DNA from 3 places in the Fictibacillus sp. NRS-1165 genome. Region 1 is predicted to be linked to each of the others. Evidence: riboswitches for the same ligand, from Rfam matches in the RefSeq annotation. Region 1 holds a riboswitch; each other region holds the start of a gene.

Region 1 (5,892 bases):
TTTTTCGGTCGGCGCCAATGCGTGATCCCGTATTCAACGATTGCCGCACTAAGGAGATTTTCCTTTAAAAAAAGGTGCCAGGCACCGGCTTTTGACATGTGTCAAAAACGGGTGCCTGGCACCTGATATTTACGCTTTTCTTTTTAGACAAGCGGCCCTGCACTCTTAATTTCTGCAGGAGCATGGTTGAACTTCGAAAAGTTTTCTTTGAATTTGTTCGCAAGCTCTTTTGCTTTACGGTCGTAATCTTCCTGGTTCTCCCAAGTCCTTTTAGGCTGAAGTACTTGATCAGGAACACCAGGGCAATGTACGGGTGTATGAAGTCCGAAAATAGGGTCTGTTACCGTTTCAACTGATTTTAATTCTCCTTGAAGAGCGGCCTGAACCATAGCTCTTGTGTAAGAAAGGTTCATCCGTTTGCCTACGCCGTATTCTCCGCCAGACCATCCGGTATTCACCAGGTAGACTTCAACTTCATGATGGTCGATTTTTTCTCCTAGCATTTCGGCGTAAACGGTTGCTTCCAATGGAAGGAACGGTGCGCCGAAGCAGGTTGAGAAGGTGGCTTGAGGAGATGTGATTCCTCGTTCAGTTCCGGCAAGTTTACTCGTATAGCCGGAAAGGAAATGGTACATAGCCTGCTCTTTTGTCAGTTTACTGATTGGAGGCAAAACGCCGAAAGCATCCGCTGTCAAAAAGATAATCGTGTTAGGGTGGCCAGCAACACTAGGCTGAATAATATTCGGAATCGCCTGAATCGGATAGGCAGCTCTTGTATTTTCTGTCAGCGCGCCATCGTCATAATCGCCTACACGTGTTTCATAATCAAGGACGACATTCTCGAGAACGCTTCCAAATCGGATGGCATTCCAGATCTGCGGTTCTTTTTCTTCAGAAAGGTTGATGCACTTTGCATAGCAGCCGCCTTCAATATTAAACACACCTGTATTCGCCCAGCCATGTTCGTCATCACCGATCAAGGAACGATGAGGATCTGCGGACAGCGTGGTTTTACCCGTACCGGATAATCCGAAGAACAGCGCAACATCGCCCTCCTGTCCTACGTTTGCGGAGCAGTGCATAGAAAGGATCCCTTTTTCAGGAAGAACGTAGTTCATCACAGAGAAAATGGACTTTTTAATTTCTCCTGCATATTCCGTACCTCCGATCAATACAATACGCTTTTCAAATGATATAATAATGAAAGTTTCGGAATTGGTGCCGTCTACTGAAGGGTCGGCTTGAAATCCTGGTGCAGATATAACAGTGAATCCCGGTTCGATTTCTTTTAGCTCCTCAGCTGTCGGACGGATAAACATTTGGTGCGCAAACAGGTTATGCCAAGCGAATTCATTGATGACCTGAATAGGCAGCCTGTATGCGTGGTCTGCACCCGCAAAACCTTTAAAGACAAATAATTCTTCTTTTTGTCCTAAGTAATGGAGTACTTTTTTATAGAGCTGTTCAAATTTTTCTTCGTTAAAAGGCTTATTGATTTTGCCCCAATTTATTTTATTTCGTGTGCTCGCTTCTTCCACGATGAATTTGTCTTCAGGAGAGCGTCCTGTATATTTTCCAGTAGTGGCTCTGAGAGCACCGGTCGAAGATAAAATTCCTTCATTGCGGAGCAGCGCTTTTTCAACTAACATAGGCACAGGGAGATTTTCTTGAGCAGCCGCACTGGATAGAATATCGTCTAAAGTCGTCGTTAAATCAACCGTATTCATGTTCGCAAAACCATCCTTTTAAGAAATATATTTATCATTATTATCGGAAGTAAATTTGTAAATAGTATAACACATTAAAACTAATAATGTATACTATTTTATTTAACAGTTTGTAAATTGGTTCATGAATCAGGCTCTTTGTTTAAAAAAAGCGTAATCCTACCAATATAATAGGAGAAACGTCAATTTAGCGGATCGGCAGAACCCGGCGGTTGCGGGAAATTGCTGCTTTTCAAGTTGACATGTTTGTCGAACTGCGCTATTATATTTCGGGAACGGCTACTCTTATTCCGAGTAGGTGGAGGGACAGGCCCTATGAAACCCAGCAACCGACACTTCATCACCTAACAAGCGAAGTGAAAAGGTGCTAACCTGCAAGGTGAAAAAAACCTTGAAAAATAAGAGGTGAAGGCGTAGTCATAAGACCTTTTCCCTCGTGTTATTTTTTGGTCAGGGAAAGGCTTTTTTTATGTCTTAAAATGGTTTGAAGAAATTATTAATAAAAAGAAGTATCACATATAGGAATGAGTACCGTATCTTATTAAAATTTGCTCTATTCTAGCGGTAGAGAAGGAGGATATCTCAATTGTCTAAAAGTCGTCGTCTTTTTACATCTGAATCTGTTACGGAAGGACATCCAGATAAAATTTGTGACCAAATTTCCGATGCCATCCTTGATGAAATACTGGCTAACGATCCGAATGCCCGTGTAGCTTGTGAAACATCCGTAACGACAGGCCTTGTGCTTGTTGCTGGTGAAATCACCACATCTACTTATGTTGATATTCCGAAAGTCGTTCGCGAAACGATCAAAGAAATCGGCTATGACCGCGCAAAATACGGTTTTGATTCTGAAACATGCGCCGTTCTAACATCAATTGATGAACAGTCAGCTGATATCGCGATGGGTGTTGACCAAGCGCTTGAAGCTAGGGAAGGTTCGATGACTGATGAAGAAATCGAAGCGATCGGTGCTGGTGACCAAGGTCTAATGTTCGGTTATGCGAATAATGAAACACCTGAACTTATGCCGCTTCCGATTTCTTTGGCACACCGTCTGTCCCGCCGATTGGCTGAAGTGCGTAAAACAGAAGAGGTACCTTACCTTCGTCCGGATGGTAAAACGCAAGTAACAGTGGAATATGATGAGAATGACAAACCGGTTCGAATCGATACGATCGTTATCTCAACTCAGCACCACCCTGAAATTACACTTGAGCAAATTCAAGCAGACATTAAAGAACAAGTCATCAAGCCTGTTGTACCATCAGAATTTATCGACGAAAACACAAAATACTTCATCAATCCGACAGGCCGTTTCGTTATCGGCGGTCCACAAGGGGACGCGGGATTGACTGGACGTAAGATCATTGTTGATACGTACGGCGGATATGCTCGCCACGGCGGCGGAGCATTCTCCGGTAAAGATGCAACTAAAGTTGACCGTTCTGCGGCTTACGCTGCCCGTTATGTAGCGAAGAACATCGTTGCCTCAGGCCTCGCTGACAAAGTTGAAGTACAGCTTGCCTACGCGATCGGCGTTGCACAGCCTGTATCCATTGCGGTTAACACATTTGAAACTGGAAAAGTTTCTGAAGAAGTACTCGTTGATCTTGTTCGCAAAAACTTTGATCTTCGTCCTGCTGGAATCATCAAAATGCTCGACCTTCGCCGTCCGATCTACAAACAGACAGCGGCTTACGGACACTTCGGCCGTACAGATGTTGAGCTTCCTTGGGAAAAAACGGACAAAGCCGCAGCACTTAAAGAACAAGCTAAGGCATAATCACATGAAAAAGCCGGCCGCAGGGCCGGTTTTTTTACGTATTAAATTATGTGCCAGGCACCTTTACATTATATCTGGAGGTTTATGCTCGAAGGGTTTCATGAATACAGGAAGCTTGAAGATTGCAGGTGGTGTGATGCTTGGATTGAGATCGGGCCTGATTTCTTTCACAATCATCAAACGGTTTTCCTGTGGTGCTTTTTTCATGTAACCCCTCCTAATTTTTATAAAAAGTAAGGAACGAGATAAACATTAAACAAGAACACGGAAAAAATTCCTGAACTGATCCCAAGGATCATTCCAGCGAGTACATCTGTTGGATAATGAAGGCCAAGGTACATACGCGACATGCCAACTGATAATCCGAGCGGAAGCAGAATGGCGAGCAATCCGGGGTGGATAAAGGCGAGCGGGACGATGACCGAAAAAATTGCGGTCGTATGCCCTGAAGGGAAGGAGTGGTCCTTCAGTGGATTGCTGAAGGTCTTAGTACCCGGAATCATTAAATAAGGACGTTTCCGCGGGTAGCATTTCTTGGAGATCGCCACCGGAATGTGGCTGAGAACAAGAGACAGAACTCCTGCTGCAGCAAATTTCTTGAGATCGGCAGGAACAGAAAGCAGGAGAAGCAGTGTAGTTAGAATCGTGCATGTCGCTCCGCCAAGATGTGTGATCACATTGAAATACTTGTCCAGCAAACGGTGCTGCAGTCGGCCGTTCACCCATTTAAACACATCACATTCCTTTTCATAGATCCAGCCGGTTACTCTTGCCATGGAAGTCCTCCTTGCTTTATAACGATTTCTCTTTCAGCGTACAAGAGGAATATTGAAGATGTTTAAAGGCAGTGTGAAGAAATTGTTAATAAATGAAAAAACCGTCTGGAAAGGATTCCAGCGGTTCACAGCTTTTAGCGAATAGAGGTTAAAAGAAAACCTTCTGATCACGTTCTTGTTTAAGGATTTCAGCCGCTTCACGAAACCGCATGGAGTGGATGATCTCCCTTTCCCGCAAAAATCTAAGCCCGTCGTTGAGATCTGGATCATCGGACATATCGATGAGCCATTGATAAGTAGCTCGTGCTTTTTCCTCTGCCGCAATGTCTTCGTAAAGGTCGGCGATCGGGTCTCCTTTGGCTTGAATATAAGCTGCCGTAAATGGGACACCGTCCGCATTATGATAAAAAAGTGCGCTGTCATGGTTGGCATAGTGCGCGTCTAGTCCGGCATCGCGCATTTGCTGGGGAGTGGCATCCTTTGTTAATTTATAGATCATCGTGGCAATCATCTCAAGATGGGCAAACTCCTCTGTTCCTATGTCGGTTAACAAGCCAATGACCTTGTCGGGTATTGTATACCGCTGATTCAAATACCGTAATGCCGCTGCGAGCTCCCCGTCTGCTCCGCCGTATTGTTCAACCAAAAACTTAGCAAGCCTCGGATTGCATGTACTGACCTTAACGGGGTACTGCAGTTTTTTTTCATAAATCCACATAGTGGTCCTCCCATGCTTTTACATTTATACTTGCCACGGCCAAGGTGCTTTGTTCCAATCCCACGGAGTTCCTGAATAACTGTTCCCATATTGCTGCATCGGCCCATATTTGGACTCGATGGCTTTCTTGAGCTTCTTTCTTTCCTGGGCATAGTGATTGAACTGCTGTATGCTGGCCGTGTCATTTGGATGGGTATCCAAATAAAGTGTCAATTCGACAAGGACAAAGTCCACCGCCTGCAATTCCTCTAGGAGCTGATAGTACTCAGCTGGAAGGTTCGTTTCCATTCCGGTTCAACTCCTCCTGTCATATGGATTTTCATAGTAATCATAAAGTGCAGGCCAAAGTGTCCCTTTTTTTAAGGCCTCTTGCGGTGAGAACTGGGGCAGGTTGTACGGTTGAAATGTCATATACAAATGCGGAGGAGTGCGATAATATTTTTTTCCAATAGGAGGGCAGGGATCGAAAGGGCTGTGGTAAGGAACATAGGATTTTACATATTTCAAACGGTTCACCTCCAAACATAGTACTCTTTCTAAACTATTTTCTAACGGTGTGGATTATGTCTTTTTTATCGGTACAGAGCCTACCGTTTAAATAAGAAATCATCTTATGGTATGATTTATCAGGAACAGGAAATTAGACGAACGGAAAATCACTGAGAGACGAAAGGAGAAACCATGTACGAAGGAGTTCACCACGTATCACTGGTTGTTACAGATTTAAAAAAGGCGCTTTATTTTTACGAGGGGATTTTGGGCTTTTCGGCAAGCGAAGAGCGCCCGCAGTTCGCGTTTCCTGGTGTTTGGTATGATTTTGGGGGGACACAGCTGCATTTGATCACGAATCCAAAAGGAAAAGTATTGAGGGGAACCGATGAATTG
Region 2 (5,892 bases), on a different contig from region 1:
TTCGGATGTTATATGAGGACTGAACCCCGCCTGATTGCAGGAAGAGATGATGCGGTCATGAAGCACAAAATCCTTGTTGAACAGGATAAATGATTCGTTGCTGAGCTCCACAAGATTGATTTCCTCCTGGTCCGCCAGCGGGTGATCCGGGTGGATAATCAGCCGCAAATCCTCTTCCATAAATGCAAAATACTCAAACATGTCATTGTTTGTGGGCAATACGATCACCCCTATATCCAGCTGAAGGCTGGCGACTTCTTCCTCAATTTTCTTCGATCCATCCTCCACGAGTTCAAACGTGATGTGAGGGTATTTACCGTGAAAACTGCCGATCAATTTTGGAAAGAGACGAGGATCAAAGATGGGAGGAAGACCGATCCTGATATGCCCCTTTTTTAAGCCGACGAGGTTATCCAGCTCCATTTCCAGATTGTTGAACGCTTTATCGACGAGCTTCGCCTGCTCAAAAATGGTCCGTCCGGCATCCGTCAAGGTCAGTCCTTTTCGCGATCTGTCAAAGAGAACGACGCCAAGCTCGTCCTCCAGATTTTTGATCATTTTGCTGATGGTCGGCTGGGTTATGAAAAGAGCATCAGCTGCCCGGGTGAAGCTGTTATATTTGGCTACTTCAATAAAATACTGTAATTGTTTAATATCCACGATTGCACCTGCTTGCCGCTTGAACGGCGTTATTTTTATGTAGTTTATCACGATTGCTGGATAAAAACCAAAACAAGACAATTGTGCATATACTGTTTTATTGAAATCGAAAGGCGGGGACCACGAATGTACAGACAGCGGCAGGAAGTTGATATAAAAAGGGGAAATGTAATCGGCGACGGTGCGATTGATACGGTTTATCTCATGGCTGAAAAAACACCGCACAGTCCGTACTGGGTGAACATTGAAGCCGTCGTTCAGGACGGAAGAACGAACAGGTACACAAGGATTCCGCTCAAAGAAAATTCAGGATACAATCCTACCCTCTTTCTTGGCGATTTTACAGGGGATAAGGTAGAAGACATCATGGTGGTCATGGATACGGGAGGCAGCGGCGGGATGATCAACGCCTATATCTTCGCCTTCAGAAACGGACAATTCCGACCGCTATTTGACTCCGAGGTTTTCAATAACAGATACAAGTACAGTGTCTTTTACCTGAACCAATATAAAGCCCAGGTCAACAGCATTAATGTGCGCCAAACATTCATCATCGATCTAAGTACAAAAAACAAGGAATATCTATCGGAGATCTATAATGCGGATGGAACGTTAAAATCACCGATCCAGGGCTTTGTCTCTCCATTAGCCGGCCTTTACCCTGTTGATTTTGACCGAAATGGGGTCTATGAGCTGCTCGCTTACCAAAACATCGCCGGCCGATATAACGCCGACCGCCTCGGCTATGTGCAGACCACCATGAAGTGGAACGGCCGGGAGTTTGGTACGGAGGTGCAGAATGTGGCGATTTTTGGCGGGGATCAAATGGGCTAAGTGGCAAACCTCTCTTGCCGGAGAGGTTTTTTACAGTTAAGAAGATACACAAAGAACAATCCTGCTGCTTCCTCGGAATTCTATAAAAAATTATTGACTTTCCCCCTTCTGCCGATTAAAGTAATAACTATATTTTCAAAAAAATAAATATTCATTCTCTTATCAAGAGTGGCAGAGGGACTGGCCCTATGACGCCCAGCAACCGTTCCGTAATGGAATTGGTGCTAATTCCAGCAAAACAGCAGGCTGTTTTGAGAGATAAGAGAGGACGGAATCGGTATACATAAAAAAACGATGAAACCTCTCTTTTCCGGAGAGGTTTTTTTTTCGTGGACATGGGCTTGTTGCCTGTACAAAATCACCTTGAAGAGAGTAGGATACAAAAAATGGGGAGTTGGGGAAATGAAAAAATTCATTAAAAGCGCGGCTGTCTCAGTGGTCGCTTTATCACTTTTATTAACAGGGTGTTCATCCGGCAGCGATACGATTAACGCCCGAAAACATGAGAAGGTGTCGTTTGATAACGTGCCGAAGCGGTTTGCTAAAGGACAGGGAGCACGGATCAAGGTCATCCGCAAAATCGGTGGTGATGATCATACGGCACAGTTTTTAGCCGGCGCTAAAGCGGAAGGAGAGGCACTTGGTTTTACGGTTGATACCTATACAGCAAACGGTGATACCGCCAAGTTTCACGATGCGATCGCCCAGGCGGCCGAGGAGAATTACGATGGTTTCATCATCTCTCACGGTGACGATGCAGCTACCATTAACGACATTAAGAAGCTGCGGGAAAAAGGAAAGAGCGTCGTGACATTCGATTCCAATCCAGACCTCGCAAAAGTAGATGGTGTCACTCTGACTTCTCAAGATGATGAGGCTCTTGCCAAGCTTGCCCTTGATCAGCTCGTGAAAGAAAATAAAGGGAAAGCCAACATCGTGTACCTCTGGGTCGACGGGTTCCCGCCGATGGTGCGACGCAATGCCGTTTATAAAGAGACATTAAAGAACAACCCGGGAATCAAAGAAATCGAGCGCTTTGGAGTCGCTTCAGCGGATACATCAGTCCAGACGCAAAATGCGGTAACAGCGATGCTCAACAAACATAAAAAAGGCGAAATCGACGCGGTATTTGCCACCTGGGATGCCTTTGCGATCGGGGCCGCACGTGCGATTAAAGAAGCTGGACGCAACGAGATTAAAATCTATGGAATCGATGTCTCCAACGCAGACCTTCAAGAGATCCAGAAGAAGGACAGCCCTTGGAAATACACAGCAGCTGTTGATCCTAAGCTTATTGGAGCAGTGGATATGAGAATTCTTTCCAAAAAGCTTGCTGGAGAAAAAACCCCACCAACGTATGATCTGAAGGCTTCTTTGGTTTCACAAAAGGATCTTCAAAAGTCAAACGAAGGCGTGAACATGGTAAACCTGTCCAAGGAAATTAAAGGCTGGGGAAAATCCGAAGCGTTTGAAGAAGATTGGATGAAGACGCTGAAGGATCACTACCAAAAGTAACTTTAAGTAAATCAAGTATTAAATGATAACGCGCGCTCTCTTTCTAAGCTGAAGAGAGTGTTTGCTTTGAGGAAAGGGGAGAAGCGGATGGCTCTGTTGGAGATGAAGGATATAAGTATCGAGTTTCCGGGGGTAAAGGCTTTGAATCATGTGAGCTTTGCCAGTGAGACTGGACGGGTTCATGCGCTGATCGGGGCAAATGGGGCTGGAAAGTCGACTCTCATGAAGGTTCTGTCAGGGGCTTACAGCCATTATACGGGTGAGATTCATTTGGACGGAAGGAAAGCGGTCATCACTTCACCGAGGGATGCTTTGGAAGAGGGAATTCAAATCGTGCATCAAGAGGTAGATACCGCTCTGATCCCCTATTTAACGGTTGGAGAAAACATTTTGCTCCATGGTCTGGTCAACGAAATGGGCAGAAAGCAGCTGGTAGGTTGGAAACCGCTGCATAAGAAAGCCACGCGAATTTTAGAAGAGATGAACATCAGCGTTTCATCTAAAATGCTGGTCAGTGAACTGACTCTTGCACAAAAACAGATGGTGCTCATTGCCCGTGCCGTATCAGCACAATGCCGTTTTCTTATTTTGGATGAACCGACTGCACCGTTGAGCCACTCAGAAACGAACGAGCTGTTCCGTATCGTGCGAAACCTGAAGGCACAAAATGTAGGAATAATTTTCATTTCTCACCGTCTCCCTGAAATATTTGAGATCTGCGACGATATCACGGTGATGAGGAACGGTGAATTGGTCATAAAAGAAAACATCAGTGAGACGTCGATCCATCGGGTTATCGAGCAAATGCTCGGAAAGTCGCTGGATGAGCAGTTTCCTTTCTTAAACGGCAAAGTGGGTGAAATCGTTCTGGAGGTAAAAGGGCTTTCCGACGCCGAGAAGATCAAGGATTTGAACTTAACTGTCCGCGCCGGTGAAATTATCGGGATTGCGGGACTTGTAGGTGCAGGGAAAACAGAGCTGTGCAAAACGCTGTTCGGCTGTACGAAGATTACCGCTGGCGATGTTTTTCTCAATGGGCGGAAACTGAAGCTGAAAAATCCGCATCAGGCGGTAAGGCAGGGGATGGCTCTTGTTCCTGAAGAACGGAGAAAAGAGGGGATCCTGGTTGAGGAATCAGTAGCTGCCAATTTAACAGCTGCTAATCTTGGCCAATTCACCAAAGTGTTCAGCTTTCTGGACCGCCGGGCGGAAAAGCAAAAGGCTGTTGAAATCATTCAAACCTTGGGCATCAAGACACCGTCAGAAAAAACGAAGGTTCAAAATTTGTCCGGAGGGAATCAGCAAAAGATTGCGATCGGCAAATGGCTTATTGCGGACGCTGATGTGTATATATTCGATGAACCGACGAAGGGCGTGGATGTTGGCGCTAAGAAGGACATTTTTGAACTCATTTCGGCGCTGGCTAAACGGGGGAAAGCCATTCTTTACGCGTCCTCCGAGTTTCCGGAGATCCTGGGCATCACGAACCGCCTCTACGTGCTGTATGACGGACGCGCTGTTAAGGAGCTCGAAACCTCAGCAGCCACGGAAGAAGAGCTTTTATTCTATTCAACAGGAGGAAGGTAGATGGAGGTTTCTAAACCAGTAACAGCACAGTCTTCACCAAAAAAGAAATTTGAGCTGTTCGACTTTTTTTATAAATACGGAACGATCTTAACCATCCTTGTTCTCATTGGTGTGTTCACTGCGGCTAATCCTTCTTTTGTACAGGGACATAACCTTATGAACATTCTCCGTTCCATCTCTATTGTTACGATTATTGCGATCGGGATTACGATATCCCTTTCCGTCAACGGGTTTGACCTTTCTGTCGGGTCGGTGGCGTCTCTTTCCAATGCCATTGCGATCTCCATGTTTGTCTGGTTCTCACAGAACACGGCAACAGCGATCTTTTCAGCCCTTGCAGCCGCTTTGATTGTCGGCATCATTAACTCCGTGATGATTGTTAAAGTGAAAATTCCGGATATGCTGCTGACGCTTGCGACAATGTTCATCATTCAGGGTATTGCACTCACATACACGAAAGGGGCGACCATTTCGCAAAACATGGTCATGCCTGACGGAACATTTGCGACAGGAAAGATCAGTGCAGCCTTCGAGAAAATCGGCCAAGTTCCCTGGATCATCGTCATTATGGCAGCAGCAGTCGTTCTCGTCCATGTCCTTCTCAATTACACGAAGCACGGAAGGTATATGTATGTCATAGGCGGGAATGAAGAAGCGGCAAGGCTTTCGGGCATTCCGGTGAATAAATATAAGGTGGCGGCCTATCTTCTCTCTGCCTTCTTTGCTTCCATCGGAGGAATCGTTCTGGCGTCCAGGGTGATGACTGCGGAAATTAATGCCGGAACGCCTTATTTAATGGATGCTGTAGCGGCGGCCTTCATCGGTTTTTCAGTATTTGGATCAGGCAAGCCGAATGCTTTTGGGACACTGGTCGGGGCCATCCTGATCGGCATTCTGCAAAATGGCCTAGTTATGATGTCCGTGCCTTACTATTCGATGGACATTGTAAAGGGAGCGGTCCTCGCTTTTGCGCTTGCGTTAACGTATTATAAACAAAAAAAATAAACAGCAGAGTTTGGCTTCAGGTATGCAAAATCCAACCTGGTGATGTCCAGCAGAAAGCTGCTGGATTTTTTTGTATTCCTTAATAAAGGATAAAGTAGTCTTACAGCGAATTAGTTTATATTGAAAATTAGAGGCGGGGAGAGTTGATGAAAAGTGATAGAAGAATACTATAATAATTGGCTCAAACATCGAACGGTGCTGCATGAGCTGCTCGACCAGGTCGGACCGGAGCATGTGTTCTTTAAACCTTGGAGCGAAGGATTTTCATTGGGCGAACTTGCGGTTCACATT
Region 3 (5,892 bases), on a different contig from region 1:
TTCTTGTCAGTGTATGTGTAGGAATTCTTCTCTATATCGGCTATCTGATCATAGGGATTGACTATTCCCTTCTGCTTACTGTGATTGCGATGTTTACGAATGTAATCCCTTTTCTCGGACCGATCATTGGTGTAATCCCCGCATTGATTGTTGCCGTGATTGATTCTCCATTTATGATTGTAAAAGTATTGATCGTTATGGTGATCGCTCAGCAGATCGAAGGCAACATCATTTCCCCTCAGGTGATGGGAAAGAAGCTGGATATTCACCCTCTTACCATCATATCGATCCTTCTCGTTGCAGGAAGCCTTGGTGGATTGCTTGGATTGATACTCGCTGTTCCCGTTTATGCCGTGCTCAAGGTCATCGTTCTTCACACCTACAGCCTCATTAAGCTGCGCAGAGAGCAGTCGGGCGAACAGCAGCCAGAAGAAGATAAGATTATTTCATAAACAAATGACGTGCTGGTTCAGCACGTCATTTGTTTTGTTTTGCGGTTCTCCTGTATTTAAAAAAACTGCAGCATGGGAACATCCCTTGCTGCAGTTTGCTACCATTATTTAACTTGAGCTTCCTGTTTCTCGTAGATCGGCACCCAGCCTTCTTTTGATTTAAAGATACGTACGGCTACAACTTTGCGATCATTCATGAGCGTAAAGTAATGGCGATAATTTTCGGGAACAGAGATAAGATCCCCCGGCTCAAGCTCTACGTCAAAAAATCTGCCCTCTGGCCCTTCAATGGCAAAGATCCCATGCCCGCTTACAATGAACCGTACTTCGTCATCCGAGTGGTGGTGTTCAGCCAAAAAGTTTTTCAAAAGTTCATCAAGATTGGGTGTCTCCGGTGACAGCGCAATGATGTCTTCGGTGACGTATCCTCTTCTTTCTGATAGATCATCAATCTCTTTTCTGAAGACCTGGATAATTTCATCTTTCTCTTCATCACTTAGAGAGTAGTTTTCTTTCAGGTGAGAAGGAAGTTTTTCAATGTCCCACTTTTCGTAAATGACTCCCTGGCTTTCAAGGTATTGGCTGACCTTCTCAAGCTCTTCATATCTTTCATTGTTGTCATGAAAACGTAATTGTGCCATTTGGAATCCCCCTATGCTTAATCAATTTTTATAGAAGTGATGGTTGCCCATCGTGAAGCTTCTGCAGCGATTTCAATTTAATATGATAGGAAAATAGAAACTCTAATGCTTCCAGGTGTTTTTTCGCTTCAAATCCCGACCTTCCCCACACGGTGATGCCGTGGTTCCTGATAAGGACCGCTCTTGTATCAGGACCGATCACTGTTCCAAAGCATTCCGCCAAAGTTTTAAGATCGGCATAGTTCTCAATAATGGGAACCGTAATGGCACCGTCTTCTTCCCAAATGTTAAAGGCTTTTATCAGTTCCTGCCCCCTGAAGGTAATTTGACCTTCGTCTCCATACAGTTCTGAAATCACATTATTGTCTACTGTATGAACATGAAGACAGCAGCCCGCATCGGTCAGCTGGTAAACTTTTGCATGAAGACCGGTTTCTGCTGAGGCACGGAGATGCGTTGGATCAACCGCTATCCCTTCTGCATCTACCAAAAGAAAATCCTCATTCGTTCTTCTGCGTTTATCCTTGCCGCTTGCGGTAACTAAAAAATTCAACGGTTCATTGCTCACTTTTATGGACAAGTTTCCACTTGTTCCAGGAAACCAGTCCCTAAGCGCCAATTCATCCTTAATATCAGCCAGTTCTGTCCACAGTGCTTCAAGCGTACTCAAATTGTCACTTCCTTTTCCTCGAGAAACTCTATGATTTCATAAAAAGTAGAGAAGGGAATAAAGGGAATATGGTGTTGTTTACATTTCTCGATCAAATAATCCCTCGCAAACACTTTGTCCGCAATCTTGGCAGCTTGAAGATCTGTGATTGAATCCCCAACTACAATTTTTTCGTAGGTAGAGGAATCAAAGCCTCTCAGTATAGTAGGCTTACAGCAGCCGCAATCATTATTGCAGCCTGAATCACACGAGTGCGGCCAAAGGATCTGTATTTTCTCCCCTTGAAAACTGCTTCCGTTGCAATAAATCTGCTCTTTGTTAATGATTCCGTTGAGCATAGGGTATACGAAAAAATCAATGCCTCCGCTGACAATATATAAGGGAATGTTATTTTCCTTCGTATAAGCAACAAAGTCTTTAAATCCTTCACGCAGTTTTGCTGTAGAGAGAACATAGTCCGCGATCTCATTTTTCTTATTCGAAGGAATAAGGGAAAAGAGTTTACCCACTCCTTCGCGAATGGAGATCTCCTGTTTAAGAATTTGATCTTTTGTATATTCCCAGCCCCTAGGAGCAAAATTTTTCATAATATCGATGATGTTATCTTTTTCTGTGATGGTACCATCAAAATCACAAAATATTATTTTCCTCTTGCTCATGCTTTTACCAGCCTGCCCCATAGGTCCAGCGCCTGCTTTAACGGTTTGCTTTCCTGGCTGATCTGCTCAAGCGATTTGTTCAGAAGCAACCCATTGATGGCATCACGGAAAGCTCTTCCGCCTTCCACTGCTCCGCCAGGATGCCCGTGCACCCCGCCTCCAGCGTTAATGATGCATTCAACTCCAAAATCCTGCAATAAAAGAGGTGTTAAACCCGGATGAATTCCGGCTGAAGGGACAGGAAATGCGCCTTTCAGGTGAGGTTCTTTCTCTGTCAGCTCACCTGCAATGCCGATTGCATCTTCTTTGCGAAGAGCAACACTGCCATATGGTGAAGGGAACAAGACAAGATCCGCACCCGCTAGTCGGAGCAGTTTGCCGAGAAGCAGCCGGTTGGAGATCCCATAAAATTCTGATGGAGTAATCGCCCCAGATACAGCAGGATGAGCCATGATCGGAAGGCTGATGTCAGGATCTTCAGCCAGGCTTTGCAAAACATCAAGCCCGTAGGCGAATACGTTAAAGAGCAATGCACTTGCCCCAAGCTCCACCGCTTTTTTCGCCTTATCTTTCAGGTCATACGTTCGGCCAGTCAGATTTACGGCATAAAGTGTTTTATGTCCTGTCACTTGTTCTGTCTCCATTAATACCGCTTTAGCTGCTTTAATTCTTTCTTCAAAAGGGGTCAAGGGATTATCAAAAAGAATTTCATCATCCTTGACAAGATCTACTCCACCCAGTGCCTGTTCTCTTAACTGGTTCTTAAAATATTGGAGATCTCTCCCGATGACCCCCTTGAAAATACTCATAAGAAGAGGTCTTTCAAATACACCAAGCTGATTACGGACCCCTTCAATTCCAAAAGCCGGTCCGGGAAAAGCTGAAGCGAGCTGCCCGGAAAAATCCAGGTCGATCAGCTTTACTTCTCCATCCAGTGACAGTTTTCCAAAAACGGTAGTCAATATTGCGGGTAAGTCTGGTGTGAAGTTAGCCGCAGGATAGGCAATTTTAAGAAGCGCCTGTTTTCTGGGAGCGCCAAAATATTGATTGACCCTTTCATCCTCGGGCAATTCCGTAATTTCCACTACGTGTCCTTTATGGTTTCGCAGCTGCTCCTTTTGCAATTCTGGCAGATCCGTCCAAGAACCTACGGTTAATCCCAGTGCAATGCCTTCCGCTTTTTTCTCAAAGTTGCCTTTTGGATCATGAACCAGATAGGTTGCTGTTATTGTCGCCATGCTGAAATCCCTCCGAAAGCATAGATTTATTCCAATAAAAAACCTCTTCCCGAGGGAAGAGGCATAATATACACAAAGATACCGCTTCCTCTCATCTGCCAGCTGACGCTGCAAGAATTAGCACCGTTTTTATCCTAAAGGATAAGCCGGTTGCCGGGTTTCATCGGGCCAGTCCCTCCACCTGCTCTTGATAAGAGAAAATACAATTGTTTGAAAGTTAGAATTACTTGTGATTATGACAGGTAACAAAAAATCTGTCAATCTCTTAAAAAAGGAATCTCTCAAAATAATTTAAGCTTTGCGATCCTGTCCACAGCTTCTTTTAACCTGTTCTCATCCGTTAAGAGCCCTGCACGCACATAGCCATCGCCTTCTTTTCCAAAGCCGATTCCTGGTGCAACAACGACATGCGCATGCTCGAGAAGATAATCTGCAAAACTTTCAGATGTAAATCCTGAAGGTACAGGCAGCCAACAAAAGAAAGATCCTTTAGGGGCAGTCACATCCCAGCCAATCTTCTTCAATCCTGAAATAAACACATCGCGCCGATTCTCGTACATATCGACCAGGTGCTCAACGCAATCCTGCGGCCCTAGGAGTGCTTTTGCTGCAGCGTTCTGTACAGCCGGAAAAAGGCTGACATAGAAGTGATCCTGAAGGAGATTAATGCTTTCAATCACACTTTCGTTCCCGATGGCAAAACCAACTCTCCAGCCAGCCATGTTATAAGTCTTGCTCATCGTATAAATTTCAATCCCCTGTTCTTTTGCCCCAGGAACCTGAAGAAAACTCACCGGTCTATCACCGTCAAATGCAATCGCTCCATAGGCAAAGTCATGGACAACAAGGATATCATGCTGTTGTGCAAATGCCAATGTTTCTTCAAAGAAAGGAATGGTTGCCACCCCGGCCGTTGGGTTATTAGGATAGTTCAAGAACATAAGCTTTGCCCGTTCTGCATCCTCTTTAGACACTTCAGAGTAATCCGGCAGGAAATCATTTTCTGCTCTTAGAGGCATCATGCACATCTCAGCTTCCGCCATGGCAAGTCCAGACCAGTAATCGGGGTAACCAGGGTCTGGAACAAGGGCCAAGTCACCTTTATTTAAAATGCATTGGGAGATTTCCACCAAGCCTGCCTTTCCCCCGAATAAGACAGCTACTTCTTTTAAAGGATCAAGGCCAACGCCAAACTCTCTTTTGTAATATTGAGCAACCGCTTCTTTTAAAAAATCATAACCTCTAAAGGGAGAATACTTATGATATTGCGTATTAAGGGCAGCCTCTTGCAAAGCAGCCACGATATGCGGAGGCGTTGGCTGGTCGGGGTTCCCCTGGCCAAGGTTGATGATATCATGCCCCTGAGCAGCTACAGCGGTTACCTTCCCAACCAGCTTTGCAAAAAATTGTTCAGGCAGACGAGTTAAAGCCTCTGCTTGCTGGAATTGTTTCACAGTTACACATCCTGTCTTTCGTAATTTTCTTGAAATTCTAATGAATTATGTTATACGCTTATTAAAAATCTGTCAAAACTTTTTAATGGAGGATCTTATGAAACTTACTGTTGCAGCGATACAAATGGATATTGAGCTTGGCAAACCCAAGGAAAATATAAAGAGGGCATCGAAAAGAATCGAGCAAGCGGCAGAGAACAAACCGGATGTCATTGTTCTACCTGAACTGTGGACTACGGGCTACGATCTCGAAAGGCTGGATGTGATCGGAGATGCAAACGGCGAGGAGATCAAACGGATAATGAGCTCCCTTGCCCGTCAATACAAAGTAAATATTGTTGCAGGTTCCGTTGCTAAGAAAACGGATAAAGGAATCTTTAACACCTTGTACGCCTTTAATCGAAAAGGAGAAATGACCGGCGAATACAGTAAACTCCATCTGATCCGTCTCATGCAGGAAGAAAAGTTTATTTCTCCGGGGTCAAGTAAAGGAAATTTCATGCTCGAAAACGTTCCTGCTGCCGGCGTCATCTGCTATGATATCCGATTTCCCGAATGGATCCGTGCCCATATTCTAGATGGCGCCTCCATCTTGTTTGTTCCCGCCGAATGGCCATCCCAGAGGCTGACTCACTGGCGCAACCTGCTCATAACGAGAGCCATTGAGAATCAATGCTATGTTGTGGGCTGCAACCGTGTGGGCAGTGATAAGAACAACACGTTCGCCGGTCACACGATGGTCATTGACCCTTGGGGGGAAATTGTGGCAGAGGCAGGA

The links. Region 1 has a riboswitch for S-adenosylmethionine ahead of metK (methionine adenosyltransferase). Riboswitches for the same ligand answer to the same signal wherever they lie in the genome.
Region 2: linked by a shared signal. The riboswitch ahead of ABHN01_RS04950 (sugar ABC transporter substrate-binding protein) and the one ahead of metK (methionine adenosyltransferase) in region 1 are both predicted to bind S-adenosylmethionine.
Region 3: linked by a shared signal. The riboswitch ahead of mtnW (2,3-diketo-5-methylthiopentyl-1-phosphate enolase) and the one ahead of metK (methionine adenosyltransferase) in region 1 are both predicted to bind S-adenosylmethionine.

Annotation. Positions count from the first base shown of each region.
Region 1 covers NZ_JBDPNU010000056.1:5,986-11,877, forward strand. Annotated here, with positions in the region: gene ABHN01_RS21350 (hypothetical protein) at 1-49, opposite strand, end outside; gene pckA (phosphoenolpyruvate carboxykinase (ATP)) at 144-1,727, opposite strand; SAM riboswitch class I at 2,010-2,132, shown strand; gene metK (methionine adenosyltransferase) at 2,314-3,513, shown strand; gene ABHN01_RS21365 (hypothetical protein) at 3,577-3,720, opposite strand; gene ABHN01_RS21370 (phosphatase PAP2 family protein) at 3,738-4,289, opposite strand; gene ABHN01_RS21375 (manganese catalase family protein) at 4,438-5,007, opposite strand; gene ABHN01_RS21380 (spore coat protein CotJB) at 5,032-5,295, opposite strand; gene ABHN01_RS21385 (spore coat associated protein CotJA) at 5,302-5,514, opposite strand; gene ABHN01_RS21390 (VOC family protein) at 5,689-5,892, shown strand, end outside.
Region 2 covers NZ_JBDPNU010000013.1:15,861-21,752, reverse strand. Annotated here, with positions in the region: gene cidR (cidABC operon transcriptional activator CidR) at 1-660, opposite strand, end outside; gene ABHN01_RS04955 (hypothetical protein) at 721-1,494, shown strand; SAM riboswitch class I at 1,651-1,759, shown strand; gene ABHN01_RS04950 (sugar ABC transporter substrate-binding protein) at 1,897-3,009, shown strand; gene ABHN01_RS04945 (sugar ABC transporter ATP-binding protein) at 3,097-4,596, shown strand; gene ABHN01_RS04940 (ABC transporter permease) at 4,597-5,601, shown strand; gene ABHN01_RS04935 (DinB family protein) at 5,755-5,892, shown strand, end outside.
Region 3 covers NZ_JBDPNU010000004.1:130,506-136,397, reverse strand. Annotated here, with positions in the region: gene ABHN01_RS01910 (AI-2E family transporter) at 1-452, shown strand, start outside; gene ABHN01_RS01905 (1,2-dihydroxy-3-keto-5-methylthiopentene dioxygenase) at 557-1,093, opposite strand; gene ABHN01_RS01900 (methylthioribulose 1-phosphate dehydratase) at 1,122-1,763, opposite strand; gene ABHN01_RS01895 (2-hydroxy-3-keto-5-methylthiopentenyl-1-phosphate phosphatase) at 1,760-2,422, opposite strand; gene mtnW (2,3-diketo-5-methylthiopentyl-1-phosphate enolase) at 2,419-3,660, opposite strand; SAM riboswitch class I at 3,749-3,857, opposite strand; gene ABHN01_RS01885 (pyridoxal phosphate-dependent aminotransferase) at 3,942-5,114, opposite strand; gene ABHN01_RS01880 (carbon-nitrogen family hydrolase) at 5,212-5,892, shown strand, end outside.